Regions from separate parts of the Laceyella putida genome, predicted to be linked through region 1. Evidence: riboswitches for the same ligand, from Rfam matches in the RefSeq annotation. Region 1 holds a riboswitch; each other region holds the start of a gene.
What was found. A riboswitch is a leader RNA that binds a small molecule or an ion and turns the genes downstream of it on or off. The one in region 1 is predicted to bind cyclic di-AMP.

Region 1 (7,765 bases):
CGATAATGCCGGATGAAACGGGTATGCCCACCAAGGCACCTTGGGGAATATTGTCGGTGTTGTATTCGCCGAATATAACCTCGCCCTCGGACGTCATCAGCCGCGGCGGTGTCAACTTCTCATAGACCCCGTACTCCTCTTTTCTCTCGGTTATGATACTGTAATCCAGCCGGTTTGTGCGAACAACCTCCCGGAGTTCCTCAAAGGATAGATAATAGATGTCCTCCTTCTCCTGGATAACGCCCTTTTGCACCAGTACAGCGGCCTCCTTCAGCAGGGCCTGCTTATAAATGTAGTAACGTCTAATGAAGGCGTACTTGGGATATTCCCGATAGCCGATAAAATTGCGCAAAACACTGATCATCTTCTTTGTCTTTTTTGCCTTTTGTTTGCCACCGGGCAATAGCTCCAAGCGTCTTAAAAGATCCCGCTCCTTCTGCTCTGCTTCCAGCCTTCCCTGCTCAAATTTGATGCTGCGCGCATTGGGTTCAAAATTCTTGATATTGCTGAGGATCATGGGGATGAGTGCGGTCGGCTGTTCGCTCCAACGAGTCCGGGTGATGTCGATCTCCCCGGAACAACGCATGCCGTATTTTTCAAGATAAGCCCGCATGGAGTCGATGACATCATGACCGCCTTCCAGTTTGGCTAGGTCCTCAAAAAAGGTCTCATCATTGGCATGATGAAAATATTCAATCACCGCAGGATATTGCCGGACCACGTCTGATACATCCAAGAGCGCAAGACCCATTTCAGATGTAACGTTGTTGGATACCGATTGGGAAAGCGTGTCGGCCGCGTTCTTTTCACCCAACCATTTTTCCATTTTTTTATTGATCCAGTTCGCTGCAAGCATCCCAACCATGATCGCTCCCAAGCTTACTGAATCATACATGAGTTCTTTTAATTTCTTATGGTCTTGTAAAATAAATTCAAACAGCTCATCTCCAGATACGTTTACAATCCTTTGCTGCAGATCTCTTATAGACGCATCGTTGAGGGAGATGAGCTTTTGTATGATCACTGCGTCGTTTTTCAGGTAGATCTTTATCGCCTGAATAGGAAGTGCCCAGGATAGTCCCTCTCTGCCAAAGCCGAAAACTCTCTTGCCGCGCGGCAATGATTTCATAAAATCCTTCCGCTTCATTAAACTGGAGATGACGTTCTGCATCAGAGGGTCGTTCTTGCCCATAGTGCTGAGTAGGATCTTTCGGCCAATGGGCGAGGCCAGGTCGTGCGTTAGATCGACAACAGCCTTCCACCGGCTTTATGCATTGGGACATCATCAGATAAAAACCTCAAGAAGGACAACCCCAATGGTTTGATGGCTTCTGTCATCATTTGCTGATGGCCGAATGACATAAACACATGGGTTTTCCCATCGTTCACATCTGGTGTTGGATATAAGGTAGTGATAGGCCGACTCTGCACGATATAGAACGCATCTTCAAAAAGGCACCATTCGATGTCCTGCGGGCAGGCAAAATAGGCCTCGATCTTTCTACCCATGTGCTCCAGCTGCAAAATCTGCTCATCCGTCAGCGTCTGCCTATTCTGACGATCGGGCTCGACCTCCCGTTCCTCCGTACCGCCTTCTTTTAATGCATAAATGGCTAATTTCTTGGTAGAGATTGTCTTCTCAATAATTCTTCCCTCTCGCACCTTATAGTTATCTGCATTCACCAAGCCGGAGACAAGCGCTTCGCCAAGCCCAAAGCTTACATCGATTGACAGCACCTTCCGGTTGGAGGTGACGGGATCGGCCGTAAACAAAATCCCTGAAGCCTGTGGGAAAATCATCCGCTGGATCACGACAGATAAATAGACCTTGCGGTGGTCGAATCCATTTTGTATGCGGTAGATCACCGCCCGGTCTGTAAACAGTGAAGCCCAGCACTTGCTGATATGTTGCAGGATCTCCTCTTTTCCCATGATGTTCAAATACGTATCCTGCTGGCCCGCAAAGGAAGCAAGTGATAAATCCTCGGCCGTGGCACTGGAACGTACGGCATAAGCCTGCCTCTCGCCAAGCTCTGAGAGATAACGAATGATCTCTTCTTCGATGTCCGGGTCGATTTCCACTTCTTCGACAACCCTGCGAATCTTTCTGCTGATTTTACTGATTTCTTCCCTGTCTTCCACTCTTAGCAGTGCGAGTTGATCCAGTAATGCGTTAAACTCTCTGTTACGTCCGATGGTTCTTTTATAAGCCTCGGTGGTGACACAAAAACCCTCTGGTACCCGTATTTCCTCAATCCTTGATAGTTCCCCCAAGTTTAAACCCTTTCCCCCGACTGCCATGAGCTTTGTTTTGTCGATCTCCTGAAAACCAAGCACATATGAAGTCATACATATATCCCCTCTATAATAAATTCAAGCTTCTCTTATTTCTTTGGAGATAGTTATCCCAGGTTTTTACCTTAAACACTTGCGATTCCTTCCTTAATGATTTTGAGGATATCGCTAGCCTTTTTAAGCATATTCTCGTCCGATCCGGTCCGGTAATATTCCTTCACTAACTGCATGGCAAGTGTATAAATCATATCAACGACCAGGTCGGTATCTATTTCTGACTTGATGAGACCGCGCTGCAATCAAGGCATACGCAACCAACGCCCCACTCGGTCCCACCGTATGGATCGAACTTCCGCTGACAAAACAACCCCGTACCGATACTCCCGCTAATGGATATCATCGTTAAATGGCGCAGGGAAAAATTCCGTTGCAATCCCGCTCCCTGTATGTTCCTACCGTCTTTAAACAGGATAGGCATTGATCTCACTGGTATCTCTTTCATGCATTTCTCCCTTTTTACATCTTAAATAGTGAATCATCCTGTAAAAAGGCATAAAAAACCACCGGGGTTACCCAGTGTTCCGAAAAATCACCATTGGTTCACCCTCCCAAAACGCTTACGAGGTTAGCTGTCGGGTTCGGGCCTCAAGAGTAGCCCTTCCTAGATGGATTCACCCCAAGTGGCTTGACGCCACAATGTTGGTTCCCCCGCTCCATGACGGATTCAGCGAATAGACCATGATTTACTTTTAAACATATCTTACTCCTACACAAGCATATTTTTAAGCTATTTTTCTCAAAAGAACATTTTATTTTTGAGATTAATTCGTTATTAAGGCAAGAAAATAACTAGCCTATCAAGCCAATGAAAATAAGAGATTGGATAAGAAACAACTCGATTTAAGCGCTTACATTTTCTTTGACTTACCAAAATCGACCTTAATTAGGTTAAATCAAAGATTTACATTTGTTTTCCAAAGGAGTAAGATAACTTCAACTTCATACGAAATGCAATCCCAATGATCGCTGAATCCTGGTCATGGAACGGGGGAACCAATCGTGGAGGCGAATGATTTCTTCCACATGGGGTGAATCTCATGCAAGGTTCGTAGACACCGGCATGAGTAGGGTGACTCTCAACACCCGAATCCGACAGCTAACCTCGTAAGCGTGATGAGGGGGGGGTTATTTTTGTTGCGCAAAAACCAACAGGATAACCACCTGTTGGTTTTTTAATGCTTAAAAACCGCTTGGTTCAACCATCATTTGGGGATGCGTATGGGCAAATCGTGAGGGGGATGAAGAGAGAGCTTGTTAACCTATTTCGAACACACCAAAAAAGGATGACAGGGAAATCAGCAAAGCATGTCAGGGTTTCGCTGCACTCAGACGACTTACTCATCATCGAACTAAACGGAATCTTGACAACATTGGAACAAAATGTGCTTCAATTCGACCTAAAAGGGACCCATGTAAGGGAAATCCGCCGCAAGCTGTTTGAACAGGGTCAAGAAAGGCTGGAATGCGAACTGGAACAGATCCTGCATACCCGGATTCAATTATTGGCTTTTGACTTTCATCCTTTTGATGAAAAAATACGCCTCGTTTATATCCTTGATGAAGCAACAGAATAAGCCTTTTCATATTCTGTTGCTTCTATATTCCTTTTAAATTCGGTCTGGCAAATTGGTAAAAATGCCCTTTGTTGCACATTCTAATTAAAAAAGGAGAGATCACCATGCTTGATATCGCAATGGTTGTTTTGTTAATCGCCTCGTTTGCGCTCTTTTATGGCTTTGCGCACTGGTGCAACTGGATGGAAGGAGGGGGTGAACAATAGTGGCTTGGTTGATCGGTGCGGTGACGTTGGCCGTCTTTGTGTATTTGGTATATGCCTTAATCAATCCAGAAAAATTCTAATAAAAACCAGGAGGCTTTAGTCAATGGGAAACGCCATTCTCCAGTTTTTGATCGTTCTTCTCTTGTTATTCATGATTGCGATCCCGCTCGGGAAATATTTGTTTCTCGCTTTTTCTAGAGAGAAAACCAAGTTGGACCGCTTCTTTTCACCAGTTGAAAATTTCATCTACCGCGTAGGCGGGATAAAAAATGTGGATGAAACGGGTTGGCAAAAGTATGCCCTCACCTTGCTTTTTGCCAACGCGACCTTGCTTGGCATCTCCTATCTTGTATTGCGGTTGCAAACGTTCTTGCCTCTCAATCCAGGCAAAATTGACAATATGGAACCCACGTTATCTTTTAACACCGTCGTCAGCTTTATGACCAACACCAACTTGCAACATTACAGCGGCGAGTCCGGCTTATCGATCTTATCCCAAATGATCTTCATCACCATGATGATGTTTACCTCTGCCGCTACGGGTTTGGCGGTGGCCATGGCCATCATTCGCGCACTAGCTACCAAGGGAAAAACCATTGGTAACTTTTACCGGGATTATGTCAGGGCCAATGTTCGGGTATTGCTCCCACTGGCCATCATCGTCACCTTGTTGCTCGTCGCCTTGGGCGTACCGCAAACATTGGACTCCAGCACAACGGTGACGACATTGGAAGGGAAAACGCAAACACTCGCCTTGGGACCCGTTGCCTCGCTGGAATCGATTAAGCACTTGGGTACCAATGGCGGTGGGTTCTTCGGGGTAAACTCAGCTCATCCCTTTGAAAATCCCAATGCGCTCTCCACCGTTTTGGAGATCTTATCCATGTGGTGCATCCCGGCCGCCCTCCCCTTCGCTTATGGACGGATGGTGAAAAACCGCAAGCAGGGTTGGGTGCTTTTTGGAACCATACTGGCCATATTTCTTGTATTGCTCGCAGTGGTTTATTGCGCGGAACAGGCTGGAAACCCCGCACTGAATAAGCTAGGATTCTCCACAGCACAAGGAAGCATGGAAGGGAAAGAAGTGCGCTTCGGCATTCCGCTGTCCAGCTTATTTACTACTGTAACCACAGCGGCCACCACCGGGACAGTCAACAACATGCACGATACGCTCACCCCGATTGGCGGGTTGGTTCCCTTGTCGCTGATGATGCTGAACAACGTGTTTGGCGGTGAAGGGGTTGGCTTTGTCAACATGTTGATGTATGCAATCTTAGCCGTCTTCCTTGCAGGCTTGATGGTCGGACGGACACCTGAATTCTTGGGCCGCAAAATCGAACCCCGTGAAATGAAATTGATCGTGATCGCTTTGTTGGTCCATCCGCTCATTATCTTGGTTCCATCGGCGATTGCTTTCATGACTCCCTTGGGGACGGACGCGATCAGCAATCCCGGCTTCCATGGCATCTCACAAGTGATTTACGAGTTCACTTCCTCCGCGGCCAACAACGGCTCCGGGTTTGAAGGGTTGGGGGACAACACGCCATTCTGGAACATCTCAACCGGACTGGTCATGTTATTGGGTCGGTATATTTCCATCATCGCTCTGCTGGCTGTCGCCGGTTCGCTCACGCAAAAACAACCGGTGCCCGAGACGATCGGGACATTCCGCACGGACAACACCACGTTTGGGGCGATTTTGCTTGGCACGGTACTCATCATCGGGGCACTCACTTTCTTCCCTGTGCTCGTCTTGGGACCGATCGCTGAATTCCTATCCATTCGTTAGAAAGGAAGAGAATAGAGGATGAAAACACAAGCGAAAAATCCATCGCTGTTTCAAGGCCCGATCGTGAGACAGGCCCTGATTGACAGTGTTAAAAAATTAAATCCGCTGATCATGATGCGCAATCCCGTCATGTTCGTGGTGGAAGTGGGCGCATTCATCACGTTATTGATGATTTTGATGCCCAGTTATTTTGGAGTGCAAAATCAACTGGGCTACACTGTAACGGTTTTTGTCATCTTATTGTTTACGCTTCTGTTCGCCAACTTTGCTGAAGCGCTTGCTGAGGGAAGAGGAAAAGCGCAAGCAGATTCGCTCAAAAAGACCAAAGCGGATACCGTTGCCAAACGGCTTAACGATAAAGGCGCCATCGAAGAGGTTTCCTCCACTCAGTTACGTAAAGGCGATATCGTATTGGTGGAAACCGGCGATCTCGTTCCTGGAGACGGTGAGATTATTGAAGGATTGGCCTCTATCGACGAATCGGCCATCACGGGTGAATCGGCACCCGTCATCAAGGAAGCGGGCGGCGATTTCAGCTCCGTTACGGGGGGAACCAAAGTCGTCAGCGATTCCATTAAGGTAAAGATCACCGCTGATCCGGGGGAATCTTTCTTGGATAAAATGATCTCCTTGGTGGAAGGGGCTGCGCGCCAAAAAACGCCGAATGAGCTGGCCTTGAATACTTTGCTCATCACATTGACCTTGATTTTCTTAATGGTGGTCGTCACCCTGTTGCCGATTGCCGGTTACGTCGGGGTGAAACTGCAAATCGCCACCCTCATCGCGCTCTTGGTTTGCTTAATTCCTACAACCATTGGCGGCTTGCTTTCAGCTATCGGGATCGCCGGCATGGATCGCGTCACCCGGTTTAATGTGTTGGCGATGTCCGGTAAAGCAGTGGAAGCGGCAGGCGACATCAATACGATGATTTTGGACAAGACGGGCACCATCACCTTTGGGAACCGGATGGCCGCACAATTCATCCCGGTCGGCTCCCACACGGAGGCAGAAGCGCGGGAAGCCGCTGTTCTTTCGTCCCTTAAAGACGAAACACCGGAAGGTCGTTCCGTTTTGGAATTGGCCAAAAACCAAGGTTTTACGGTAGATCCCGGACCGTATGAGTCTTCGGAATTCATCCCCTTTGCAGCCGAAACGCGGATGAGCGGAATGGATGTGAATGGCATCTCTTACCGCAAAGGGGCCGTGGATGCGATTCAGCAATTCGTTCAAAAGTTGGGAGGACAAGTGCCGGCTGATCTGAAGGAGAAAAGCGAAAACATTGCCGGACAGGGCGGGACGCCACTTGCCGTATCGGTGGGAAATGAGATCATCGGCATCATTTACTTAAAAGACACGGTCAAACCGGGCATGAGAGAAAGATTTGATGAACTGCGCAAAATGGGGATCAAAACGATCATGTGCACGGGGGACAACCCGTTAACCGCCGCCACCATCGCCAAAGAAGCGGGTGTGGACGACTTTATCGCCGAGTCGAAGCCGGAAGATAAAATCCGGGTGATCCGCGAAGAACAGGCGCAAGGGAAATTGGTCGCCATGACGGGCGATGGCACGAACGATGCGCCCGCCCTGGCGCAAGCGGATGTGGGATTGGCGATGAATAGCGGAACCGTCGCCGCCAAGGAAGCGGCCAACATGGTCGACCTCGATTCCGATCCAACTAAGATCATTGAGGTCGTCTCCATCGGGAAGCAGCTACTGATGACGCGTGGAGCTCTGACCACTTTCAGCATCGCCAACGATATTGCCAAATACTTCGCGATCTTGCCCGCCATGTTTACCGTGGCCATCCCGCAGATGGAAGCCCTCAACTTCATGCGGTT
Region 2 (7,765 bases), on a different contig from region 1:
TCGCCACTTCCCCCTTGGAGCGGTTTGCCTTTTCAGCCAACAAGCGACCCAACTTGGCGTTTTCCTCCGGAGTGGTCCGCATCAGGGTGATGTTATCGTTCCAACAGTACAGCAACCGATCTCGATATTTGTCGGGAACGGTGGACATCCCCCAGAAGTTGACCATATCCAGACAACCGGGAGCGATCACTTGGGGCAACGCCCATTTGGCGGCCGCCTCCATGCGGGTGGGCCCCGCCGACAGTACCCCGCCCACCAGCTCATCGGCCAGCTCTGTCGTCGTCACATCCAACACACCCGTGATATAGCCTTGGTCAATCAACGATTCCATCGTTTTGCCGCCCGTCCCCGTCGCATGGAACACGAGCACTTCATAACCGTTCTCTTCCAATTGGGTTGCGCATTGATTGATCAATTTGGTGGTGTTGCCAAACATGGATGCCGTTATCAGCGGCTTGGTTTCAATCGGGGGGACTTCCGATTCCACCATGCCGACAATGATGCCGACCGCATTGGCGTAAATCTTGGCACTGATGCGATTCAATCCCGCCACATCCAAGATGGACGGAACCATGACGATATCGCTGATGCCCACATACGGCTGCGTATCCCCGGAGGCGACGGTGCTGACCATCACCTTGGGCACCCCCACTGGAAGCGCCCGCAGGCCCGATGTCCCAATCATGGTCCCGTTGGACCCTCCCATCGACAAGCCGCCATCGATCAGCCCTTGGTCAAACAACTCCTTCACGACCTTGGCGATCCCTCTGGTCATGACCGACATGGCCAAGGACTTGTCCTTTTCCCGCCGAAGTTCATCCAAAGTCATCCCTCCCGCAAGGGACACCCGTTCCGCGGGCACATCCGGTTCGAACAGCGGTTCACCCAGCACTCCGGTATTGATGGTGAGTGCATAATGGCCGCGTTTTTCTATCTCGCGCTTCACAAACGCGTAATCCGCCCCTTTGGTGTCCAATGCCCCGATCAGCGCAATGGTTTTACCCATCATAACCCCCCTCACTGAAAATAATTAATGAAAACAATTAATTATGTAATCAAAATATATATTTCTGCAATTACGCATCAATCCCTTTCTAAACAGCGAGCGCTTTTGCATCCTACCCGCTTCATTCCCGCAGAAACAAGCTTCCCCATGGCGATTTCTGAAAAAGAAAAAAACACAACCCCGCTTTTCTGCAAGGGTTGTGTCACACTGTCAAGACACTCTCATCACCGGGTGAGAAGACCTTGGTCTTGCATCCATTTTTTGGCGACATCCAAAGATTTCTTGTGTTCGATGTCCACTTGTTTATTTAATTTCTGCATCTCCTCATCAGTGATTTTGTTCGCCAATTGATTGATCACCTTCTCCAACTCCGGATGCTTCTTCAAGACTTCATTCCGGATGATGGGAACGGCATAATACGGCGGGAACAAATGCTTGTCATCCTCCAGCAACACCAGGTCATTGGCCGGGATTTTGCCATCCGTCGAGAAGGCGTCGATCACATCCACATTCCCGTTGGCCATCGCTTTATATTTCAAGCCAATTTCCATCGATTTCACGCTTTTGAACTTGGTTCCGTACAGCTTGTTCATGGCGGGAAGCGTGTCTTCGCGTATCATGAAGTCTTGCTCGGACCCCAGTATGAGATTGGGTGACTGCTTGGCCAAATCGGAAATCGAAGCGATGTTCAACTTCTTCGCTTCTGACCTGCGCATCGCCATGGCATACGTGTTGTTGAAACCGATCGGTTGCAGCCAAGTGACATCATACTTTCCCTTGAATTCATTTTTCACGAGATCATATGCCTGTTGCGGATCGGAGACGGCCTTCTGTTTCAAGATGTTCACCAAGCCCGTTCCCGTATATTCCACATAAATGTCAATGTTGCCGTTTTTCATTGAATTCCATATCACATTGCTGTTCAGCCACGTTTTCTTCTTCACTTTCAGATCCGTGTCCTGTTCGATCAAGAGCGTGATCATGTCCGCCATGATGTCCTGCTCCGTGAAATCTTTGCCGCCCACGACTACGGTATCGGAAGAGGCATTGACATTGCACCCCAACAGACCCACCGTCAGCGCCAGTGTCACCAATATGACCAACGCCGCTTTAAGTGGACGCTTTGGCATCGAGACAGCTCTTTTTTTGCATATCAATCACATCGACTCCTTTTGGCTATTGATCCGATTCATCTCATCCCTTTGGGCGTGAACAGACGGTCCAACCCATGCAATCCATAATCAAAGAGAATGGCAAGCAGGGCCGCCGGTATGGCTCCCACCAAAATGGTCGGTGCATCGATCATGCTGATTCCGCGCATGATGATATCCCCGAGCCCGCCCGCGCCGATGAAAGTGGCCAAAGTGGCTACGCCAATCGTCAACACCGTGGCCGTGCGAACCCCCGCCATGATGACTTGCCTGGCAAGCGGAAGCTCCACCATCCATAAAATCTGTCGTTTCGTCATCCCCATCCCGATGGCAGATTCAATCAATGCCTGATCCACATTTTTGATGCCCGTATACGTGTTCCGCATGATGGGAAGCAGCGCGTACAGCGTCAGCGCCACAATCGCGGGAACGGTGCCGATCCCAAAAATGGGGATCAAGAAACCGAGCAAAGCCAAACTGGGAATGGTCTGGATGACGGAAGCGATCATCAGGGCGACCTTGGCCAACCGCTCATGTCTCGTAATGACCACGCCGACGGGGATGGCGACCATGCAACCGATGATGATGGCAATCAGCGACAAGTAGATGTGTTCCCCTAATGCGGCAAGAAGGTCCTCCCAATTATTCATCAACGATTCAATGAACAAATTCAAGCCCCCTCAGCCTCCTCCATCAGGGTATCCGCAAGGACATTGAGAACACTCGCCCTCGTGACGACACCCACCAGCTTGCCGGTTTGGTCGGTAACCGGTATGAAGCCCCGCTCCCGTCCGTTCAACAGGGGCAACACGTCCTGCATGGGGGTTTCGGAATGGATGGGTTCCACATCCTTGGACATGACATCTTTCGCTTTCAGCCCTTCATTGTTGTAATGGGCATAAATCTCATTCGCGCCGATCACGCCCAAATAACGCCCTTGCTGATCGGTCACGATCAAGCCATTGACCTGGTGGCGCCTCATGAGTTGAATGCATTCCGCAAGTCCGCGCATCGGCGAGACGGTGATCGCCTTGGTGAGCGCATCCTTTGCCTTGGACAACAGCGAGGAATGAATAAAGCGCTTTTCCCCGACAAACTCCCTGACAAATTCGTTCTTCGGGTGGCGAAGGATTTGGTCCGGCACATCCCGCTGGACAATCACCCCCTCTTTCATCAGCACGATTTCGTCGGCGATCTTTAAGGCTTCATCCATGTCATGCGTGACAAACACAATCGTTTTGTGCAACGTGTTTTGCAACTTGACCAGCTCATCTTGAAGCTGTTCCCGGCTGATGGGGTCCAATGCGCTGAACGGCTCATCCATCAAGATGATGGATGGGTCCGCCGCCAGGGCCCGGGCCACACCGATGCGCTGTTGCTGCCCGCCCGACAGCTCGCGGGGATACCTTGAGCGGAACCGGGCCGGATCCATCCCCACCAAGTCGAGGAGTTCCTCCACCCTCTTTCTGAAAGTGGTAGAGTCCTCTTTTTTGAGCTTTGGCACCAGGGTAATGTTCTCTTCAATCGTCATGTGCGGAAACAAGCCGATTTGTTGAATGACGTAACCGATCTGACGCCGCAATTCCACCGCATTCACCCGGTTGATATCCTCACCGTTTACGGTGATGCGTCCGGTTGTGGGCTCAATGAGCCGATTGATCATCTTCAACGTGGTTGTCTTCCCGCAACCCGACGGCCCGATCAACGTCACCAGCTTGCCTTTGGGAATCTGGAGGTTAAGGTTTCTCACAATCGGATTTTTTTCATATGATTTGGACACTTCAATAAATTGAATCGCTGTATTTGTCATTTGCTCTCCTTTCTATTTTTTCTCGCCCCCGAGACAATCGAAGGTAAAACCGAGCTCAACACTCGGAAATAAGGGAATGATAGCTCCCTCATACTTTGCGATATGATCCACTGCGCTTTGGGGAAAAGGAAAAGTGCATAACAATCATATTGATTCGCCTACGAAGTTAGCTGTCGGATTCGGCGGGTTCCCATTTTCCCCGCCTAAGCCGTGTTGCTGGCACAACACAAGCCATTCACCCCAAACTTTGGTTCCCCCGCTTCCGCAACGCCCCATGGGCTTGCAGAACTCGGCCCTTCCTATGACTGTTATCAAGGGGTAGAGTTGATGAATTTTTAGTATTATAACATAAATCGATGTTATTGCAAAATCGGATAAAGCACTTTCGAAATTGTACATGAACCGAAATCGTTTCATTTATGCGGTGGGAGACTCATGCCCGGTCGGTCTCGGGATTTGGCAAAATGCCGGAAGTGGGCTTCATCCCCCATTGGCTTGTCGCCCGTCCGCATTGGCGATCCACGAAGGTTTCACCCTGCGCTTCCTTTTTCCGGCTTAAGCATGGGAAGCCATAAAAGGAAAGGCATCGGGAGCCTTGGACACAGTTCACCTCCTCGCCAATGTCACCAACCATCGGCCCCATGGATAGCAAGGGGTCATCCAGGAGACAAAGACGGAATCACCGAACCCGGAGAATGCGCATGCGATAGAATTGCCGGCGGCCCCCACCATAGCCCCCCATCCCGTCCCCGCTCCTTCCACCGTCGCTGTCTACTTGTACGTCTTGATTTTTTCTGGTCAAACTTGCCAATGGTCCGATAGGCAGATACACAAAAATCCCACGTACAAGAACAGATATAACGTCGCATCCATATACTGTCATCAATCATGGAACAAATTCAAAAAAAATGATACGGAGGTAAATGATGAGTCGACAACAAAGACATACTCATGAATTTTTAGGCAGCACAAAACTAGCCGAACAAGGTCAAGACAGACACAATCACCGATTTGCCGGAGTTACCAGTGAAGCGATCCCATTAAAAGGGGGAAATCACATTCACACTATAACGGTGAATACGGACTTTCTTGACCATCATCACAAACTCGTTATAAAAACAGGCCCGGCCATACCTGTCGGCAAGGGAAAACACGTACATTTAGTAAGGGGAGTCACTACAGTCGATGACGGTCATGTTCACAGATTCGTGTTTACTACGCTTATTGACCGCCCCCTTGTATAGTTGGAACGATTATGGCGATGAAAGAACACTCTGTGCTTTCAAACATTCTATTTGCATCTCTCTTCCATACCTAATATGAAATTGCCAGATATCCAAAGACCTTGGGGGATCCTCATGGTCTTTAATCTTTTTCTCCTTCTGAGATGCGAATGCATCCACATCACGCTCACCATTGGGATTTACGTTCGGATGATGCCAAGCTGCCGCGTGACGTGGTGCCATCGTTTCAGGACAGCTTCCGAATGGGTGAGCCGGCCAGACGCGCTCCTGCGGCATCGGCCCTCTCTTGGGTCAAATTCGGGCTCCATGCGACGACCTCCATCCCAAACGCGGCCCCAATGCGCGCCATCCGACAACCGGTTGACTTTTTATAGTTCATAAGCAGTGAAAGTATCACAGTCACAATGAATAAATCTGTTATTTTTCTCCAATTTTTATCATTTGTCCCGTATAAATGCGACCTGTTTGCAAGTTGTTGAGTTTCATGATTCGTTTCATTGGAACGTCATATTTTTGAGAAATACTCCATAGTGTATCCCCTTGTTTCACCACGTGGATCGTGAATTTCTCTTTGATAAAATCCGTATAATGGATCATTTTCCCTCTCCGGGGTGATCTGTGCATTTTCACTAAAATGCCTTCCTTTCTCAACACCCTCAACATTTGTTCCGCTCTATGCCGATAGGTGTCGCTTTTTACCGCTTCTTTGCCAAATCTCTTCATTTGCTCTCTCTTATTGGTTGAAATTTATTACGAACAGCGGGGGTGTCTGATGTCAGCAAGAATCCTCCTGAACCGAGAATTTCATAAGTCCGCTGTGTCAATTGATCTGTGCAGTTTTGCAGGCCAATGACGATTTTGGCTGAGCTATAGATTTTGTTTGCTTCTGTATAATCCACATATCCGTGCATCCATTTACGGGGGATTTGTTTCCCAATAAACTCCCTCATATATTCCCAATTGGCTCCCCAAAAATCAATGCGGATGTTATTGCGTATGAGAGGGGAAATGAGCGTTTGCAATGAAGATACGCGGAACACATCCGGTTTTTTTCTTAGAAATGCAGGATATGCATTTGCCACAACCGCTATATCACAGCGATATTTATCCACCGGTTTAACTTGGTGATGGACACGCTTATGGTATGCAAAATCTAAATGTGCCGCTTTGACACCTTGTTTCCTGTAGAATTTGCACATAGACGGCGTAACCGTGAACACAAAGTCCGGCTTCATTCGTTTAATTAATGGGAGGGAAAATTTTTCTGTATGCAGCGGATCTTCCGTTGCCCAAAGACTAGTGGTATTTTTGATTTTTCGGCAGCGTGATGAATCCATAATTGCTTTTCCTTCGTATGTTCATGTGTCCATCCCATGGAGACCAAAAGATCCGGTTGGAATTCATCGATCATATCTAAAATACTGTTTCTTTGAAGGGGTCCGGAAACGATAGCCGTATGCCCCGCATCCTTAAAACCGTTTGGCAAACCGTAGATCCAGATCGGGTGACTCTCCAGAAAGAGAATGTTCAACTCTTTTCACTTCCTCTCTTTATATCAGTCTTAAACCATAGTATGAACAGGGAAACTTTTGTGTCGCGGTACCAGTCCCTTACAAAGCTCATTGAAAATCCAAGATGGAAATAGATAAAATGCTGGTGCAAAAATAAATGTTGGGTATTAGTAAAAACAATCCCCCCAAACCAAAGGAAGCGCCAGATTCATCAATCTAAATCAACAAATTTAAAATATACGATTTTTCCCACAAAATTAACGAAAAGTGTATACTTTTATTAAAATTCATATTATAATATACATACAGACCGGTCTGTATGTATATGCGCAAGTTGTGTTGGTCAAATCATTTACAAGCGAACTGATTGGTATTAAATAGTAGATGTTATGTTGTTTTTATATTGAGGGCGTATTTTTCATTGTGACGAGAAAAACCCGAAAATAGAATGTGAAAATAAAAATAGCCCTCTTTACGGACAACACAGATGAGGGGGAAGAAAAGTGAAAAGCAAGAGAAAGGTGATGATAACCACAACTTCTGTGTTCATTTGTCAGATTCTAATTATCGGAATATTCGTGTTGCCGTACAACCAAGATTTGAATCCCATCTTGCACAATAAAGACGACGGATATCTTTCCAATGTCATTGCTTATATGAATTATTTCCTGACATTGCTGGCCACACTCGGAACGATCAGTGGACTGGCCTTTACTATCTTTGGATACTATCAATCCACGAAAGTCCCCCAAATGGTAAAAGAAGAAGTCAAAGTCCACTTCAACAGCATTATCCCCCAACAGGAACAGACCCAACAACAAATTCAAAAACTCCAAGAGACCACTTCCCAAAAGATCAAAGCCCTCCAGTTGATGTTGGAACCCAGCATCTTGGGAAAAAATGACGATCTTGATTACACCGACAGAATCAAGATGATCAATACGGCCCAAAACATATACCCCAACTTATGGCGATCAAATTATTATAAGGCGAAAATCAACTGGAACGAATTTGAAGCTCACCATAAAATACGGAACAGGGAA
Region 3 (7,765 bases), on a different contig from region 1:
TTGGGGAAGGATGCAACGCCAAAGGATACCAGGACGTTCATGGATAACTGGTCTTGGACCAACGCTTACAAAAATCGTTATGGATTGATTTCCATTGATCTGAAAACCCTCAAGAGAACACCGAAAAAGAGCGCGTATTGGTTTAAAGAGGTCTCCATCCAGAATGGTTTTGAATGAAGAATAGACATGCCGTATCGCATGCCGCCTCATCGTGGGCGGCTTTTTTTGCATAAAAAACGTGAGAGGGAATGAGAAACCCGCCCTCTCACGCAATTTGGCACGTGGCGAACGACGTTTTTCATTTGATATTTCGCGCAGGATTGTTGACAAGATGATGGCCCCTTTCGGTTGTTGATTGCTGTAAAATGATTGTATTGCTATTTTGTTTATACTGGTGAGGCAATTCCATCACTTGATCAAGTTTGACGGTGACACTTGCGGAAAGGGATGACGAAATCGTGGAAGCAAAACGGGTTACGGAAAAACATGAGCTGGATGCCGCTTTTCAAATCAGGAAAACGGTGTTTGTTGAGGAGCAGGGAGTCCCATTGGAAGATGAAATTGATGAGCATGAAGAGCAAGCGGAACATATTCTTGTTTACGCCGATAACCAGCCGGTTGGCACAGGAAGATTGCGCATCGTGAATGGAGTGGCCAAACTGGAGCGGATCTGCATTTTGCCTTCTCACCGCAAACACGGTTTGGGCAAGGTGATCATTCGCAGCCTGGAAGAGATCGCCCAGGCAGAAGGCGTATCCCAAGCGAAATTGCACGCGCAAACGCATGCGGAAGGCTTTTATCAAAAATTGGGTTATGCCACCGCTTCTCCTGTGTTCATGGAGGATGGAATCCCCCATGTGTTGATGGTCAAGGATCTTGCGGGAGAATAGACGGCGATGGCCAACGGCTCCACCTGTCAGCTTTGGGGTGGGGCCGTTCTGTTTGTTGCTCATGGATAAGGGGGGAGAAGAGTGGGAACGATGGTTGATGAACGAAGGATCTTGTTCCAATAGGGGTCGAGGTGTGGTTATGAGAGCGAAAGATTGTGATTTTTCAACGTTAAAAGCACAACTGAGACAGAATCTGTTAGCCATCTCGGATGAGATCGACCGCTTTTTGAAGCTGGTCGATGATGAGCATAACTGTTTGTTGGGCGAGTTAAGGAGCTTAAGAAATCAAATCGTCCTAAGCGAAGCCTTGGCCTCGTCCTTTTATTTGCAGTGTTACTTGTCGCCTTTCACCACTAAATACCTGGGCCTCTTGTCCAGCATCGCCCACCTGTCGCAACGGAAACATGGGGTGTTGATTGTTGTGCAGCGGAAAGATCCGTTGGTCGCATGGCTTGCCCATGGCACGTTGATTCAAGCCGAGTTTTCCAGCTCATTGTTGGAATCCATTTTTTATCCCGGCAGCCCGTTGCACGATGGGGCGGTGTTGATCAAAGATGATAAAATCATTTCCGCCGCCCATGTTTTGCCCTTATCGAATAAAGAGGTTGAAGATGATCAAAAATTGGGAACCCGGCATCGGGCGGCTCTGGGGCTAAGCGAGAAGTGCGACGCCATTGTGATAGTCGTGTCGGAAGAAACGGGCCGCGCCTCGTTTGCCTTGAATGGAAAGCTTTATGTGATCGGCACGCCCACATAAATCCAATCCAACCTTATGCCATATTCATACCAGCACAAGCGGGCCAACAGGAAAAAAGCGTGTAAAAAGGTTGACTTTCCTTATGCTTGTCTCTTTACAACCACCGGAAATCGCAGTAATATACGATTAATTCCATATTCGCCATCATCGCTGAATCTACAGAGAGCGGGGGAACCAAAGGAAGTGGGAAAAGTCTTGCTTCTGGGGTGAATCTCAGGCATCGCTTGAGTAGGGTTACTCTCACAACCCGAATCCGTCAGCTAACCTCGTAAGCGTGTTGAGAGGGGGAACGTCGCCTGCCTTGACCACGGAAGGAGTTTCTCTTTTTTGTGGTTTTTTCTTTTGTAAAGGGAAAGCCAAAGCAAAGCATCGGTTACTTGGTAAATGAAGGTTTGAAGTCTCTAGTGTGTTGGTAATTGGACGCATCATTTTGTTGGAGGAATCATATGTTTAATCGAATCAAACGAATCGTGATCGGAAGACCGCTCCGGTCCAATGAGCTACATAGTCAAAAATTGAACAATTTGAAGGCCTTGGCCATTCTCTCTTCAGATGCCTTGTCATCGGTCGCCTATGGTCCCGAACAGATTTTGATCGTGTTGGCCACGGTCGGCGTTCTGGCTTTCTGGTACTCGTTGCCCATCGCGGTTGGGGTGCTTGTTTTGTTGGTGGCCTTGATTTTGTCGTACCGCCAAATCATTTTCGCGTACCCTCATGGCGGTGGCGCCTATATGGTGGCCAAAGAAAATCTGGGGAAAAACTTTGGATTGGTTGCCGGCGGATCGCTATTGATCGATTATATTTTAACCGTGGCGGTAAGTGTGTCTGCGGGCACCGATGCCATCACTTCCGCCTTTCCCGTGCTGCATCCGCATACGGTGGCGATTGGCGTCGGCCTTGTCGCGGTCATTACGCTCTTAAATTTAAGGGGATTGACCGAATCGGCTTCCATCTTGGCGTATCCCGTTTACTTGTTTGTGTTGGCCCTTGCGATCTTGATTGTGGTGGGTCTGTATCAGGTGGTGACGGGACAAGCGCCGGCCAATGCCCATCCGGCGATCGGTACCCCGGTGATGGGAATTAGTTTGTTTCTCATCTTGAAAGCTTTTTCCTCCGGTTGCTCCGCCTTGACGGGGGTTGAAGCGATCTCCAATGCGATTCCCAACTTTAAAGATCCGGCTCCCAAAAACGCCGCCTTCACCTTGGTGATCATGGGGATCATTTTGGGCGCACTCTTTTCGGGCATCGTCTTTTTGGCTTACTGGTATGGGACCGCGCCCGCGGAAACGGAAACGGTGTTGTCGAAGCTGGGCTCGGCCATCTTTGGCCGTAACGTGTTTTACTATTTCCTACAGGGAACCACCGCGCTGATTTTGGTGCTGGCGGCCAATACCGGCTTTTCCGCGTTCCCTTTGCTGGCGTTTAACCTGGCGAAAGATAAATATATGCCAAGGGCCTTTACGGTGAGAGGGGATCGCTTGGGGTATTCCAATGGGATTATCACGCTGGGCTTGGCTTCCATCATCTTGATCATCGCGTTTAACGGGAACACGGAAAACCTGATCCCGTTGTATGCGGTCGGGGTGTTTATTCCCTTTTCATTGTCGCAAACCGGCATGATCGTCAAATGGTTGCGCACCAAACCGGAAGGTTGGGGTGGCAAATTATTGGTGAACCTCGCCGGCGCGTTAATCTGTTACCTGATTTTGGCCATCTTTTATATCACCAAGTTTCAACAAGTGTGGATGACGCTTCTCTTCATCCCGTTATGCGTATTCATCTTCCAAAAAATCCACCAACACTATGCGGCGGTGGGTGATCAGTTGAGGGTGGATCCGTCGCTTAAAATCATGGATATGAAAAGCGTTGACAATATGGTGATCGTGCCGGTCGCCGGCATCACCACAGTGGTCAGGCAGTCGCTACTCTACGCCAAATCCATATCCGATCATGTGGTCGCGGTGTATGTGGGTTCGAGCCCGGAATCGATCGATCGCATGGAAAAAGAGTGGGAAGAGTGGCAGACCGGAGTGAGACTGGTGACATTGCTTTCCCTCTATCGGAGCGTACTGGGACCATTGAGCGAATTCATTGATACGGTCAAAGCGAAAGCGGATCAGTCGGGCGCGAGGATCACGGTTATCATGCCCCAATTTATCACAAAGAAGTGGTGGCACAGCTTCCTTCATAACCAATCCGGTTTTCTCATCTTGGCTTATCTGCTGAGAATGAAAAACATCATTGTCACCATCGTCCCTTATCAATTGAAAAAATAAGCCATGGAGGCCGGAGCGCCAAGGAAACCCACCTTTTCAAGCAAATGAGCTTGGGGAGGTGGGTTGTTTTTGGTGTCAAAATGGTATAATGAGATGGATCGATCCGCTTTTATTGGAAACTTAAATGAAAGGTTAAATGCAAATGGAAAAACGATGGGTTCGAGAATCAAGATGCTATAAAACGTCAAGAGTTTTTCCTCCCGATGTTAATAATCATAATACGTTGTTCGGTGGAAAATTAATGGCTTATATTGACGATATCGCTTCGATCGCGGCGACAAAACATTGCCGCCGGTCAGTTGTTACTGCTTCAACAGATTCTGTTGATTTTTTGCATCCGATAAGACCATCGGATTCTGTTTGCTTGGAATCCTTTGTAACTTGGACAGGAAAAACATCAATGGAAGTGTTTGTGAAGGTGATTAAAGAAGATTTGTTGAGCGGAGAAAGAAAGATAGCGGCTACTTCCTTTCTGACATTCGTTGCCCTTGACGATAATAAAAAACCCGTTCCAGTACCCGCAGTCGTTCCGGAAACGGAAGAAGAATTCAAATTGCATGAAACGGCGCCGCAAAGAGCCGAAGCGCGTAGGATCAGAAGGGAAGAAAGCAAAAAATTGGCTGACTATCTTACAGTAAAGCAGCCTTGGGATTAACAAAGATGCTATCATTTTGTATAAGAGAATATGTGATGTGGTCGGGCTCAGGGACATCCCCTGAGTACGAATAATGGAGTCATCCCGGAACATGGCCAACTGCTGAGACGCGGTTGGCTTTTTTATGACTTTGCTAGGGAATCTCCCTTCGTGAGTTCATTTAAAATATAGTTCATAATTTTAGCGTATAGTGAGGGTAATAATTTACAGACAAGCGACGGTGATGGACACATGGCGACAGTTTTGATTGTGGATGATGATGCGCACATCCGCGAGCTGGTCAAGCTGTTACTGGAAAACGAAGGCTTGGAAGTGATTGAAGCGGCGGACGGCCAAGAAGCTTTGGCGCTTTTGGAAACGGTGAAGGCGGACATGGCGATTTTGGACGTAATGATGCCCCGCATGGATGGCTGGGCGCTGTGCCGCGAACTGAGGACTTATTATGATTTCCCTTTGCTCATGTTGACGGCCAAAGGGGAAACGATTGATAAGGTGCAAGGGTTTGAGCTCGGCACTGACGATTATTTGGTGAAGCCCTTTGAGCCGCCGGAGTTGGTGGCAAGGGTCAAGGCGCTGCTCCGGCGATACCGCATCGCCGTGTCTCAAACGGTACGGGTTGGGGAGGTGTTGCTTGACCGGAACGCGTATGAAGTGTTTGTCGATGGCCGCAGGTTGACGTTGCCGTTAAAAGAGTTTGAACTCCTGTTTAAGCTGGCGAGCTATCCGGGCAAAACCTTCTCCCGGGACCAACTGATCGAGGAGATATGGGGTTACGATTACGCGGGTGATGAACGGACGGTGGATGTCCATATCAAACGGTTGCGCGAGCGTTTTCCCGAAGACCAATATTCCTTCAAAATCCGCACGGTTTGGGGGCTGGGCTACCGTCTGGAGGTGCGGGCATGAAGTGGAAAATCTTTCTCCATATGACCAAGTTTTGGGCTTATGCCATGTTCTGCTGGTCGACCGCATATCTGATCACTTCCTTCTTCTTTGATGTGAAAGCGGATCAACCGGGTGATTTCATCCGTTATTTCGTTACCGGTCTGGTGGGCTTGCTCCTCGTCAGTTTGGTGGGCTATCTGTTTGCCAGATTCTCGGCGCCCAAGCGCTTTGAATTGTTTCATGTGATGATGGATGCCTTTAGGCAAATCGCCAAAGGCAATTTCAAGGTGCGGTTGAACGCCAATCTTATCCAGGACAATGACAGTCCGTTTGGCGAAGTGTTTGAAAGCATCAACCATATGGCCGAGGAACTGAACAGGATGGAACAGATGCGGCAGGAATTTGTGTCCAACGTCTCGCACGAGATCCAATCGCCGCTCACTTCGATCCGGGGGTTCGCCAATGCGTTGCAGAAGGATGAGTTAAGCGCGGAGGCGCGCAAGCATTATCTTCGCATTATTGAACAGGAAAGCGTCCGCTTGTCCAAATTGAGTGAGAACCTGTTGAAACTGTCCTCGCTGGAGTCCGATGTTCATCCGTTTGAGCCGAAACCGTACCGTTTGGACAAGCAATTGCAAAAAGTTATCTTGTCTTTGGAACCCCAGTGGGTAAAGAAATCGATCGAAATGGATCTCGCTCTCGAAGAAGTAACCGTGTTCGCCGATGAAGATATGATGGGGCAATTGTGGGTCAACCTGATTAGCAATAGCATTAAGTTCACGCCGGATGGCGGTGTGATCGGGGTTGAATTGCGGAAGAAGGGGGAACGGGCCGAAGCGATCCTGTCCGACACGGGCATTGGGATAGCTGAAGAGGATCAAGCGATATCTTTGAGAGGTTCTATAAAGCGGACAAATCCAGAAACCGTTCAATCGGCGGGAGTGGGCTGGGGCTGGCCATCGTCAAAAAAATCATCGAGCGGCACCATGGCTCGATCAAGGTGAAAAGCAAGTTGGGCGAAGGTACCGAGATGACCATCCACCTGCCGCTCAAACCGCGCATGTGATGCCGACTTGTTCAAAAAGAGAGAGGAAAAAGACATAAAATGTGGAGGGACATCAATGGAGAGGAATCCTAAGTTGGAAGTAAATATCAAACGATTTATTGAACTGATCGATGTGAAGTCATTGCCCAAATTCTTGATCGGCCTCGTGCTGGGATTGAGTTTGGTGTCAACCGTGGCGGGCTTGGTTGTGCCGTGGTTGACCAAAGATATCGTCGATGTGATGACGGTCAAAACGCTTGATCTTCAGACTGTGTTGACCTTGCTGGTGGCGTTTGTCGTGCAATCGGCCGTGTCGGGGTTCTCCACTTACTACTTGGCCTATCTTGGGGAAATGGTTGTGGCCAAGTTGCGAAAACGATTGTGGCATAAAACCTTGAACTTGCCGATCTCTTATTTTGACCGAAATCGGTCGGGGGAGACGATCAGTCGCATCAATAACGATACGGCTATCATCAAAGACTTGATCAGCCAGCAATTGGTTTCGATTTTCACGGGGATTGTCTCGTTATTTGGCTCCCTTGCCATCCTCTTGTATTTGGATTGGTCGATGACATTGGTCATGCTGATTTCCGTTCCCATCATCTTTCTGGTCATGCGGCCCATTGGGCGCAAAATGTATAACATTTCCAAAGGGTTGCAAGGGGAGACCGCTCAATTCACCAGCCTGCTCACCCAGGTGGTGTCAGAGATTCGCTTGGTCAAAGCCTATGTGGCGGAAGCGGTGGAACAGAAACATGGGGAAAAGCAAATCGACCATCTCTTGCGAGTGAGTTTGAAAGAAGCCAAATTGACTGCCGTGCTTCAACCGCTGATGTCGTTCGTGATGATGTTCATGCTGGTGGTGATCATCGGCTATGGTGGGTACCGTGTTTCAACCGGTGCGTTGAGTGCGGGCGATTTGGTCGCGTTTATCCTGTACCTGTTCCAGATCATTATACCCCTGACCATGTTGACGCGTTTTTTTACCAGTGTGCAGAAAGCGATGGGAGCGACAGAACGGCTGCTCCAGATCTTGGAGCATGAACAAGAGGATGTGGAAGCGAAGAGTTCTGCCGTGGTTCCCGCCCAACCAATCCACTTTGATCACGTGACCTTTGCCTATCCGGGTCACGACGCGGTGCTCCATGATGTCAGTTTCACGGTTCAACCGGGCAAAGTGACCGCGATTGTAGGCCCGAGCGGCAGCGGCAAGACGACGCTCTTTTCCTTGTTGGAGCAATTTTATCATCCGGTGGC
Region 4 (7,765 bases), on a different contig from region 1:
GTAGTGGCAGACCAATTTGTCGCACACCCCGTAGGAGTCCAGCGGTTCCGTCATCAGGAATTGGTCGAGAATCTGGCTTTCGGACACCTCGTCCAACTGCTTCCCGGCGCATTCGGTGTGGGCGATGACATTGATGCCGCCCTGCACGTTGTGGTAGGTGATCAGGTGGGCGAAGGTGAACGGTTCACCATCCTGGTGGATGTGGTTGGGGGAAGCGAACGCTTCTTCTCCCGGACGGACATCAAACTTGACCAAATGAACGCCGACGTGGATGGGCAGCACCAGGTCGCGCGCATCCCAAAACGTTTGGGCGAAGTCGTACTGGATGATGTTATGTAACAGGGGATTGGCCTTGGTTTCTTCGGTGAGCGGCGTAAATGCGCGATACTCATCGACATACTCGGCATTGAAGGTTCCCTGGAAATATTCGCAGACTTCCACGCCATCTTCCCGCACATGGTTGGGCAACCAGTGCAAGGTGCCGTTCCATGGCAAGATGATGGCGCGGGAATACCGGCGGAAGCGGGTTGTGTTTGGTGCGTACGGATCGAGCGGCAGATCGGCAAACGCTTGCTGCAACTGGGCCAGTTCTTGGCGCATCGCCGGATATTGCCACTCCCGTTGAAGATCAAATCGGATAAAGCCCTTTTCTTGTAATGGTTTAGATTGAATGAATACCTTTTCCATATCGTCAAACCTCCTGTTCAAATCATACCACGTTGCGCCGGTTGAGAGACGATTTTTGCGAAGTGCGAATCTTGGGACCATGTGGGTGAAGCGGTGGATAAAGAAATCGCGGAAGTGGAAGCGGCGATGGCGGTTACGACGGCAGCGGCGGCGACATGATGAACGGGTGACGGATGATGGCGTGTAAAAGAAGTTGGAACGTTGCGCAGCAAGCGGAGTATGTGACGATTAGCGAGTTGGTTCAATTATCTGGCATTCGATACAGCACGATCAAATATTATTACGGAAGAAGGCATGCTTCCCTTTGAGCAGGAAGAGGCGCGTTTGACCAGAAGGTATCATTGCGTGACCGCGCCGCAGCGGTTGCAAGAGATCCGGGCTTTAAGGGAAGGGGAACTGACGATTAAGGAGATCAAAGAGAAATTCACATCCCAAGAGCCTACATGAATGATTCGATTGCCAGAGATCAACCGTGAGGATGTAACCCTTTTCTCAAGGGCTTCATCGGTTGGGAAAAGGGTTTACCATTGAACAGAAAAATAAATTGGACGGAATGGTAATTTATCTGTTGACATTCGCTTTGACTCTTTATATAATAAATCTTGCAGTCAATCGAATATGGGGCATTAGCTCAGCTGGGAGAGCGCTACACTGGCAGTGTAGAGGTCAGCGGTTCGAACCCGCTATGCTCCACCAAAGACAAACCGCGAGATTTCGCGGTTTTTTGCTTTTCTCAGGAATTAGAAAAGGGCCAAACTAGGCCGTTTGACCACATTTTGACCACACACTTAAGGTAAGTAGAATGCGGTAGAAGGCATTAGATGCACTTGCAAAAATAAATTGATACTTGAGGAAATCATTTTTACAAATTAAAAAAGGCTCCTATTTTACATATAATTGCAAGGAAGAGTCTTTCATTTTATGCAAACAGTCGTGGCAACAAAAGAAAGGGTTAAATAAGTTTTCATTTTGTATCAATGCCTATAATGTGCGGTGGACAAGTTTCCACCAACAAAAGCCGTTGGCTAGGTATTAGATGGATATGAAATAGTACCAATGTAGACTGTCTTTTTATATTTATAATTTTTATTATCCTATGATATTTATGATTTTATTTTCATAAAGATGCAATCATAGGTAAAAATTGTGGATTTCGAAAAACTTTTGTAACGATTCATAAATATAATAACTAATGAATGGTCTTTGAAAGGGATGGAACTAAATTATTGATGCTGATAAGATTGACTTGATATTTCATCAATAATCGTTTAGGAGGTTTTTGTATGTTCAGGATTTTGACAGGATCAATCTTTTGTCTGATATCTTCAATCTTATTTACAACTCGTTATATTGCTGCTGCAATTTTAAATGCTAAATTCGAAGTGGGATCGAATTTCCCTTATTTCCTTGGATTATTAGGGAGCGAGTTGCCAATTGCAAGTTTCATTACGCTACTCATTGGAGTTGTTTATATCATCTGGGGAGAAGTCGAAGTGAGAAAGGGAGTAAGATGACATATGTTTAATCTTTGTCGGAACGTAAAGGCGGTGATGCTTTTACGTAGAAATAAAACAGTATAGGAGAGATGTACGTTGTTATTGTTTGAGCGTAAAGTTGTTCCATTTATTTCAGCAATAGGTTTATCGTTCTCTCTTATTTTAAGTTCGTGGGGATCAGTAAACGCAGAGGAGTCAACGCCTGATGGATTGCCAACCCCAACCGATTCCGAAACTATAGCAGTATATGAAGTGGAAAATGGGCAGATTGTACGTGAAGTATCAATTGAAGAGTACCAAGCCATTCAAGAAACACCTGCAGGTAATTATACTGCAAACAACAGTGTAACTACACGAGATGTTAATGGAGCAGTTGCAATCTACCGCCAGGATGTTCGCACAACTTCAAGACAAGCGGTTGGCCGAGTATCCAGAATTGTTGAAAATAAGACGAGCTCCCCAGCAACATATTCAATTTCTTACTCAGCTACACGCGGAGTTACTTACTCAGTATCTGTGAGTGGTTTAGATGTACAAGCTATCAAGAACACTTTAGGAGCTTCTTGGACAATTCAAAGATCGGTTACTGATAATGCAACGTTGACTGTTAAACCTGGTTATAGAGGTTGGTGGCATTTTGACGCAAATGTAAATGTAAGCAAAGGCTACTTAACTAAAATTGGACAGGGCGGTGTCGTTATTAGTAAGAGATATATTACAACAACTAGTCCTAGAACAGTTAGTGGAATGTTGGATGGTTGGTTAGTTGCTAAACAATCCAAATTATAATAAATTTAATTAGTTAATATTTTGATAGGTTCTAATAGTTAGTATTCTGTGTAGCAAGTTGAGTATAATATCATAATGTGCGGTATAAATATGAGTCAATGGAAACTTCGTATTTTAAAGCCAGGAGAAAAAGAAGTAATATCTAATCCAAGTTGGGATCAGATTAAATCAGTCTTGGATCATGTGGATGGATACAACCTTGATAACGTTTCTTTGTTTTCCGATGAGGCCGGAGATTTAATGGTTGCTGGGGGAGACGAATACAATGGAATTAGACTATATTATGTTTCCTATTATTACGATGGTTACAGCGAAGATTTAGTTAATCCTTCTGTATCAAAGAAAGATGAAGAGCATATTAACATTACAGTTCAAAAAGTTGGAACTGACATACTCAAACGATATCTTGTTGAGTATAAGGACATGATTAAAGCTTTTAAACATTTCTTTGAAACGGGAGAACTTACAAAAGATCAAGAATGGGAATAAGTAACGTAATTGGGGAAGATATATTTTCACCCCGTCTAGTATTGCTAAGGGCCATCATTAAAGATGGTTCTTATTTTGGTTTAATTTTATTGTTTAAGTAATGTTCAATAAAAATAAGCAGGATGAAGTCGATGTGAAGCTCATTTTTACCAGGAATTAGGCAAGACCACCGCTTGACCACATTTTGACCACACACTTAAGGTAAGTACCTTACGCTAGAAGGCATTAGACGACATAGTTTTATAAAGATTAGGGGAACACCTCAGCTGTACTATTACTACAGTATCAGGTGTTTTGTTTTTTAATGAGTGTATTGTTTTACTTGTTCGCTTTCTCAGGAGGATTGTAGTTTCTTTTTTAATTAGCATTTGCGGAGCATCTTCACAGATCAATTCTAGTTTAAAAAACCGAATCTAGTAACTAGACTCGGTTTGATTGATAGATTTAATTTATAGGGGTTGTAGATTGAACAGAGCTTTTGCTTCGCTCTATAAATTTCTTGTAAATAAAATTTACGTCCTGAACATAGACGCTTTCCTCTGGAATGTTTTTTTATTGCCTTTCAACAAAAAGGTTGTTGACCTTCTTTGTCAACAACCTCATTCAGCTTTCTGCAAGGGTAAAGGAATTACTCCATAAATACGTGTTTCCCAATTTTAATAGTTTTCATTTTCTTGGAGCGATTTTTCATCCACTTGGAGGATGCTGTCTCAGGATTGTAGTAGTACAGAGCACCTTTTGTGGGATCCGCACCTTGAATCGCCTGATATACAGCCTTGTATGCTGAATCATTTGGTTTGAGGTTAATCTGTCCATCAGAAACAGCGGTAAAGGCTCCTGGTTGGTAAACGACACCTTTTACCGAATTGGGGAATATGTCCGAATCAACACGGTTCAAGATCACTGCTGCCACTGCAACTTGACCTTTATACGGTTCACCGCGGGATTCACTGTAGACGGCGCGGGCAAGCAAGTCAATTTCTTCTTGGGAAAAAGTCGCTTTTTTCAGTGCGCCAGTTGTTTCCGGGCCAACGATTCCATCAATCCATTTTAAGTGATATTTCTTTTGTAATTTGATGACCATATCCCGGGTATAGGCATCATAGACGCCAGTCACATCTTTATTATAAAGACCCAGTTGTTTGAGTCGTTGTTGCACATCTTTCACTGAGGCAACATTATTTTTTTGGCCAACTTTTAATAGCGCATTGGCTGCATCCGCTTGATGGTAAGGTGCCATTGCCACCCCAAACACCACTCCGACAGCGAGCCCGCTGGCCAGAAATTGTTTCAAGCGTTTCATCAAATCCTCCTCCTTTTTGCCTCCGAGGTTAGCTGACGGGTTCGGGATTCGGAGATTTCCCGGCAACTGCCATCACAGTTGCTTCACCCCAACAGAAGATTGCATTCCCCCGTATCTGTTTACACAGAATTCGGCTTAGGATTTTTTGAACCGGTTCAAAATAACCTTTCTCATTATAAAGAGGGATTTTATATATACTCAATAGTAACTATCTGGGCTTAGATGAATCATTTTCCTGTTAACAAGGAGTTATCCACCTATCGGCAAAGTTTGCCTGTTTTTGAGTCCACTTTCACATGGTGGTTTTCCCGTCCATCCCCTTGATGAGGACATAGAACACGTCGACACCTTTTTCCTTTTTCAGCTGGATGGATTTGACGGTTCCCTTGCACTGCTTCAAAGCGACGGTTTTCACTTGTTCTTTGGATAATGTTTTCGCCTCTTGCTTCGTTTCGATTTTCGTTGGGTGGATCTGAGCTGCGTCCACCGAATGATGAGTGGTTAAACTCTAGTGGTTTGTCTCTTCAATCATTTGCTGGAGTTGTCGGGAATACCGTTCATATAACTTTTTTGCTTGCTGGTCTTTTGTGGACAAGCTAAATATGTCCAGATCAGCTTTGCACTTTTCCAAAGTGGTCAACAATTTTGCTTTTTCCTGCGGTTGTTGGACTTGATGTTGATCATCATAACAATCCACATATAGTTGTCCTTCTGAGTCTACTTGCCCCAAAAAAACATGTTCCGACGCGATGCTTTTCTTCTTCAACTCCGCCTGAAGCCATTCGCGGGTCAATCCTCGTTTCGCCAATTCCTCATCTAAAATAATGCCATCCGCAATCACCACATACGGGATCTCTTCTTTTGTTACTTTCAAACCTAACATTTTTGGCGTGATTGGTTGTAACTCTTTGTACACAAAGGCGTTGATATTACCATCTGGTTCAATCACGGCGATCTTGATATCGGAAATGTGAAATATGCTTCTCTTGCGAAGCTGTGCCATCAGCTCATCAATGGTGATCCGTTCCTTTTTCAGATTCTCTTCCAACACTTTCCCGTCTTTTATCAAGACCGTTGTTTTTCCATCTATCCATTCTCTGATTTTCTTACTTTTAAGCTGTAAAAACTCCATTCCAATCGCGACCGAAACCCAAACAATCAGAGAAACAATTCCCAAATGCCAAGTGCCATCCGTTTTCGATGGAATAGAGGCCGCCAACCCCCCAATGGTTATGCCCGTTATGTATTCAAAAGGTGAAAGCGTGCTTACTTGCCTCTTTCCCAATAATCTTGTCAATACAAACAGGATGATAATCGCGCCCAATGTCCGCAATACCACTGCTATCCAATCCGGCATCGTTTCTCCTACTCTCGCGTAAATATTCTAAATTTATTTTGATCACTTTCCATTCAATCTATTCATTTATCCGATTGTATGACTGGAATTCATTTGTTTGGGGATTCTACACAGTAAGGATAAATCTATAAGAGGTGTTTTTTTTGAAAAGACAATTGGCAATATGGGGCGGTTTTTTGGTCGGAATCCTAACTGTGTTTATTACGATATTTACGGGCATCCAATTTTCCACAAACAGGATGGTATTAAATTTCAGAGGTCGTCGAGATCAAAGTCCATATTCTGATGTTTACTCTAATGCATGTACCGACGTTCGGCGGGTTGGCAGAGAATGGAGTTGAATTGTACCAACCGAAGTCATCAAAATAAAAGAGAGGATGTGAAAAAGTGAATGAGAGAAATGGATGGGGAAAGTGATATCTGGCATCGCCTTTGTTTGGGGAGAGGCGATGCGAGTTTTGTCTAATCTACCTAGCCTGTTGGACCGGAGCGGACAGTCTTTTCCTCCCTGTCGAAACAGAGAACAACATGGCCGACCGCCCGGAAAGCATATTCACAGAAAGCCGCTTTCACCAAAAAAGCCAGGGATATATTCCTCTGACTTTGAACCAGCGGACTTTCCTTTCTGATCCTTGCAAATCATGGCTTGTTTCGCAGGCATTCTCCGCTCCAGTCGCTTCACTTGGAATAAAATCAATGACAATATAAATACCTGCGGCAACAATGTCTCCCAGGCCCCCAGCCAATTGACCCGAGGGAGGGTACTGGAAACATGGGCCGGTAACCGATCCGCCACTTGCAAAGCGTGGATGCTTTCACCGAGAAACTTGAAGCAAGATCAACGCCAATTCCCGGGAAATTAGTCCTGCGGTTGGTAAATATCCCAGGTGATTTTGATGGATTCAGCGATATGATCCGCAACCGTTTCAGCATCCTGATCATGGATGCGAATTTTGGAATTATGAAGGGAATAGGCATCTAATCTCTTCAGAAATAATTCTTCAATTTCGTCCAATGTTTTATTTTTAAGAACAGGGCGGCTATCGATAATTAAAGGTAGCCGACTTTTCCAAGAGTCCCAAGATAAATCAAGAAAATACACAATACAATGGGATAAACAAACCTCTCTGACTTCTTTCTGCAGGTAAGCTCCTCCACCTAGCGAGACAATTTTTAAACGAGTGTTCATACAAGTATCGATGATAAATTCTTTTTCTATTTGGCGAAAATAGGGCTCTCCAAATTCCTGAAAAATCTGGGGGATGGGCATCTTATAAGTTTTTTCAATTTCTACATCTATATCAACAAAATCACGATACAGCTTCTTTGCAACCAATTGGCCAATCGTGGTTTTACCTACACCCATAAAACCAATGAATACAATATTTTTTTCGCGAAGGGGGATTTGTAAATTTTCTGTCATAAAAACCGACTCTCCCAACTGTTACGGATATTGCCTTAAACCTCTGCAACGGACTCGTTTTTGTTTAATGACAACTATAGTATGAAAAAGTGTGTTTCTCAACTAACCACTGAATTTTTTTGGGAGAATGGATCGAAACTTACATCGCAAAGGACACTTGGCAATCATCGTAATCATAGCGGTCTTCAAGCGGCGTTATAATAGTAGGAAAAATATATTGG

Region 2: another riboswitch for cyclic di-AMP. It lies ahead of ACFQNG_RS01810 (ABC transporter ATP-binding protein); the one in region 1 lies ahead of ACFQNG_RS18475 (Na-translocating system protein MpsC family protein).
Region 3: another riboswitch for cyclic di-AMP. It lies ahead of ACFQNG_RS00370 (APC family permease); the one in region 1 lies ahead of ACFQNG_RS18475 (Na-translocating system protein MpsC family protein).
Region 4: another riboswitch for cyclic di-AMP. It lies ahead of ACFQNG_RS08040 (cell wall hydrolase); the one in region 1 lies ahead of ACFQNG_RS18475 (Na-translocating system protein MpsC family protein).

What each region holds. Positions count from the first base shown of each region.
Region 1 is NZ_JBHTBW010000072.1:12,321-20,085, reverse strand. It holds partial or broken gene ppsA (phosphoenolpyruvate synthase) at 1-2,349, opposite strand, end outside; cyclic di-AMP (ydaO/yuaA leader) riboswitch at 2,895-3,035, opposite strand; cyclic di-AMP (ydaO/yuaA leader) riboswitch at 3,310-3,482, shown strand; gene ACFQNG_RS18475 (Na-translocating system protein MpsC family protein) at 3,594-3,929, shown strand; gene kdpF (K(+)-transporting ATPase subunit F) at 4,135-4,215, shown strand; gene kdpA (potassium-transporting ATPase subunit KdpA) at 4,239-5,924, shown strand; gene kdpB (potassium-transporting ATPase subunit KdpB) at 5,943-7,765, shown strand, end outside.
Region 2 is NZ_JBHTBW010000006.1:15,011-22,775, forward strand. It holds gene ACFQNG_RS01795 (Tm-1-like ATP-binding domain-containing protein) at 1-1,006, opposite strand, end outside; gene ACFQNG_RS01800 (ABC transporter substrate-binding protein) at 1,231-2,136, opposite strand; gene ACFQNG_RS01805 (ABC transporter permease) at 2,196-2,807, opposite strand; gene ACFQNG_RS01810 (ABC transporter ATP-binding protein) at 2,828-3,967, opposite strand; cyclic di-AMP (ydaO/yuaA leader) riboswitch at 4,108-4,272, opposite strand; gene ACFQNG_RS01815 (hypothetical protein) at 4,401-4,610, opposite strand; gene ACFQNG_RS01820 (YmaF family protein) at 4,894-5,211, shown strand; gene ACFQNG_RS01825 (hypothetical protein) at 5,438-5,590, opposite strand; partial or broken gene ACFQNG_RS01830 (DUF3880 domain-containing protein) at 5,629-6,742, opposite strand; gene ACFQNG_RS01835 (tetratricopeptide repeat protein) at 7,226-7,765, shown strand, end outside.
Region 3 is NZ_JBHTBW010000002.1:26,215-33,979, reverse strand. It holds partial or broken gene ACFQNG_RS00385 (family 1 glycosylhydrolase) at 1-177, shown strand, start outside; gene ACFQNG_RS00380 (GNAT family N-acetyltransferase) at 459-890, shown strand; gene cdaS (sporulation-specific diadenylate cyclase CdaS) at 1,030-1,647, shown strand; cyclic di-AMP (ydaO/yuaA leader) riboswitch at 1,786-1,938, shown strand; gene ACFQNG_RS00370 (APC family permease) at 2,094-3,923, shown strand; gene ACFQNG_RS00365 (acyl-CoA thioesterase) at 4,066-4,578, shown strand; gene ACFQNG_RS00360 (response regulator transcription factor) at 4,810-5,484, shown strand; partial or broken gene ACFQNG_RS00355 (sensor histidine kinase) at 5,481-6,529, shown strand; gene ACFQNG_RS00350 (ABC transporter ATP-binding protein) at 6,585-7,765, shown strand, end outside.
Region 4 is NZ_JBHTBW010000020.1:44,075-51,839, reverse strand. It holds gene ACFQNG_RS08075 (2OG-Fe dioxygenase family protein) at 1-687, opposite strand, end outside; gene ACFQNG_RS08070 (hypothetical protein) at 705-932, opposite strand; gene ACFQNG_RS08065 (hypothetical protein) at 1,012-1,134, shown strand; tRNA gene ACFQNG_RS08060 (tRNA-Ala) at 1,308-1,383, shown strand; gene ACFQNG_RS08055 (hypothetical protein) at 1,971-2,201, shown strand; gene ACFQNG_RS08050 (hypothetical protein) at 2,280-2,972, shown strand; gene ACFQNG_RS08045 (hypothetical protein) at 3,063-3,461, shown strand; gene ACFQNG_RS08040 (cell wall hydrolase) at 4,090-4,764, opposite strand; cyclic di-AMP (ydaO/yuaA leader) riboswitch at 4,767-4,910, opposite strand; gene ACFQNG_RS08035 (hypothetical protein) at 5,057-5,251, opposite strand; gene ACFQNG_RS08030 (DUF421 domain-containing protein) at 5,273-6,121, opposite strand; gene ACFQNG_RS08025 (shikimate kinase) at 6,981-7,544, opposite strand.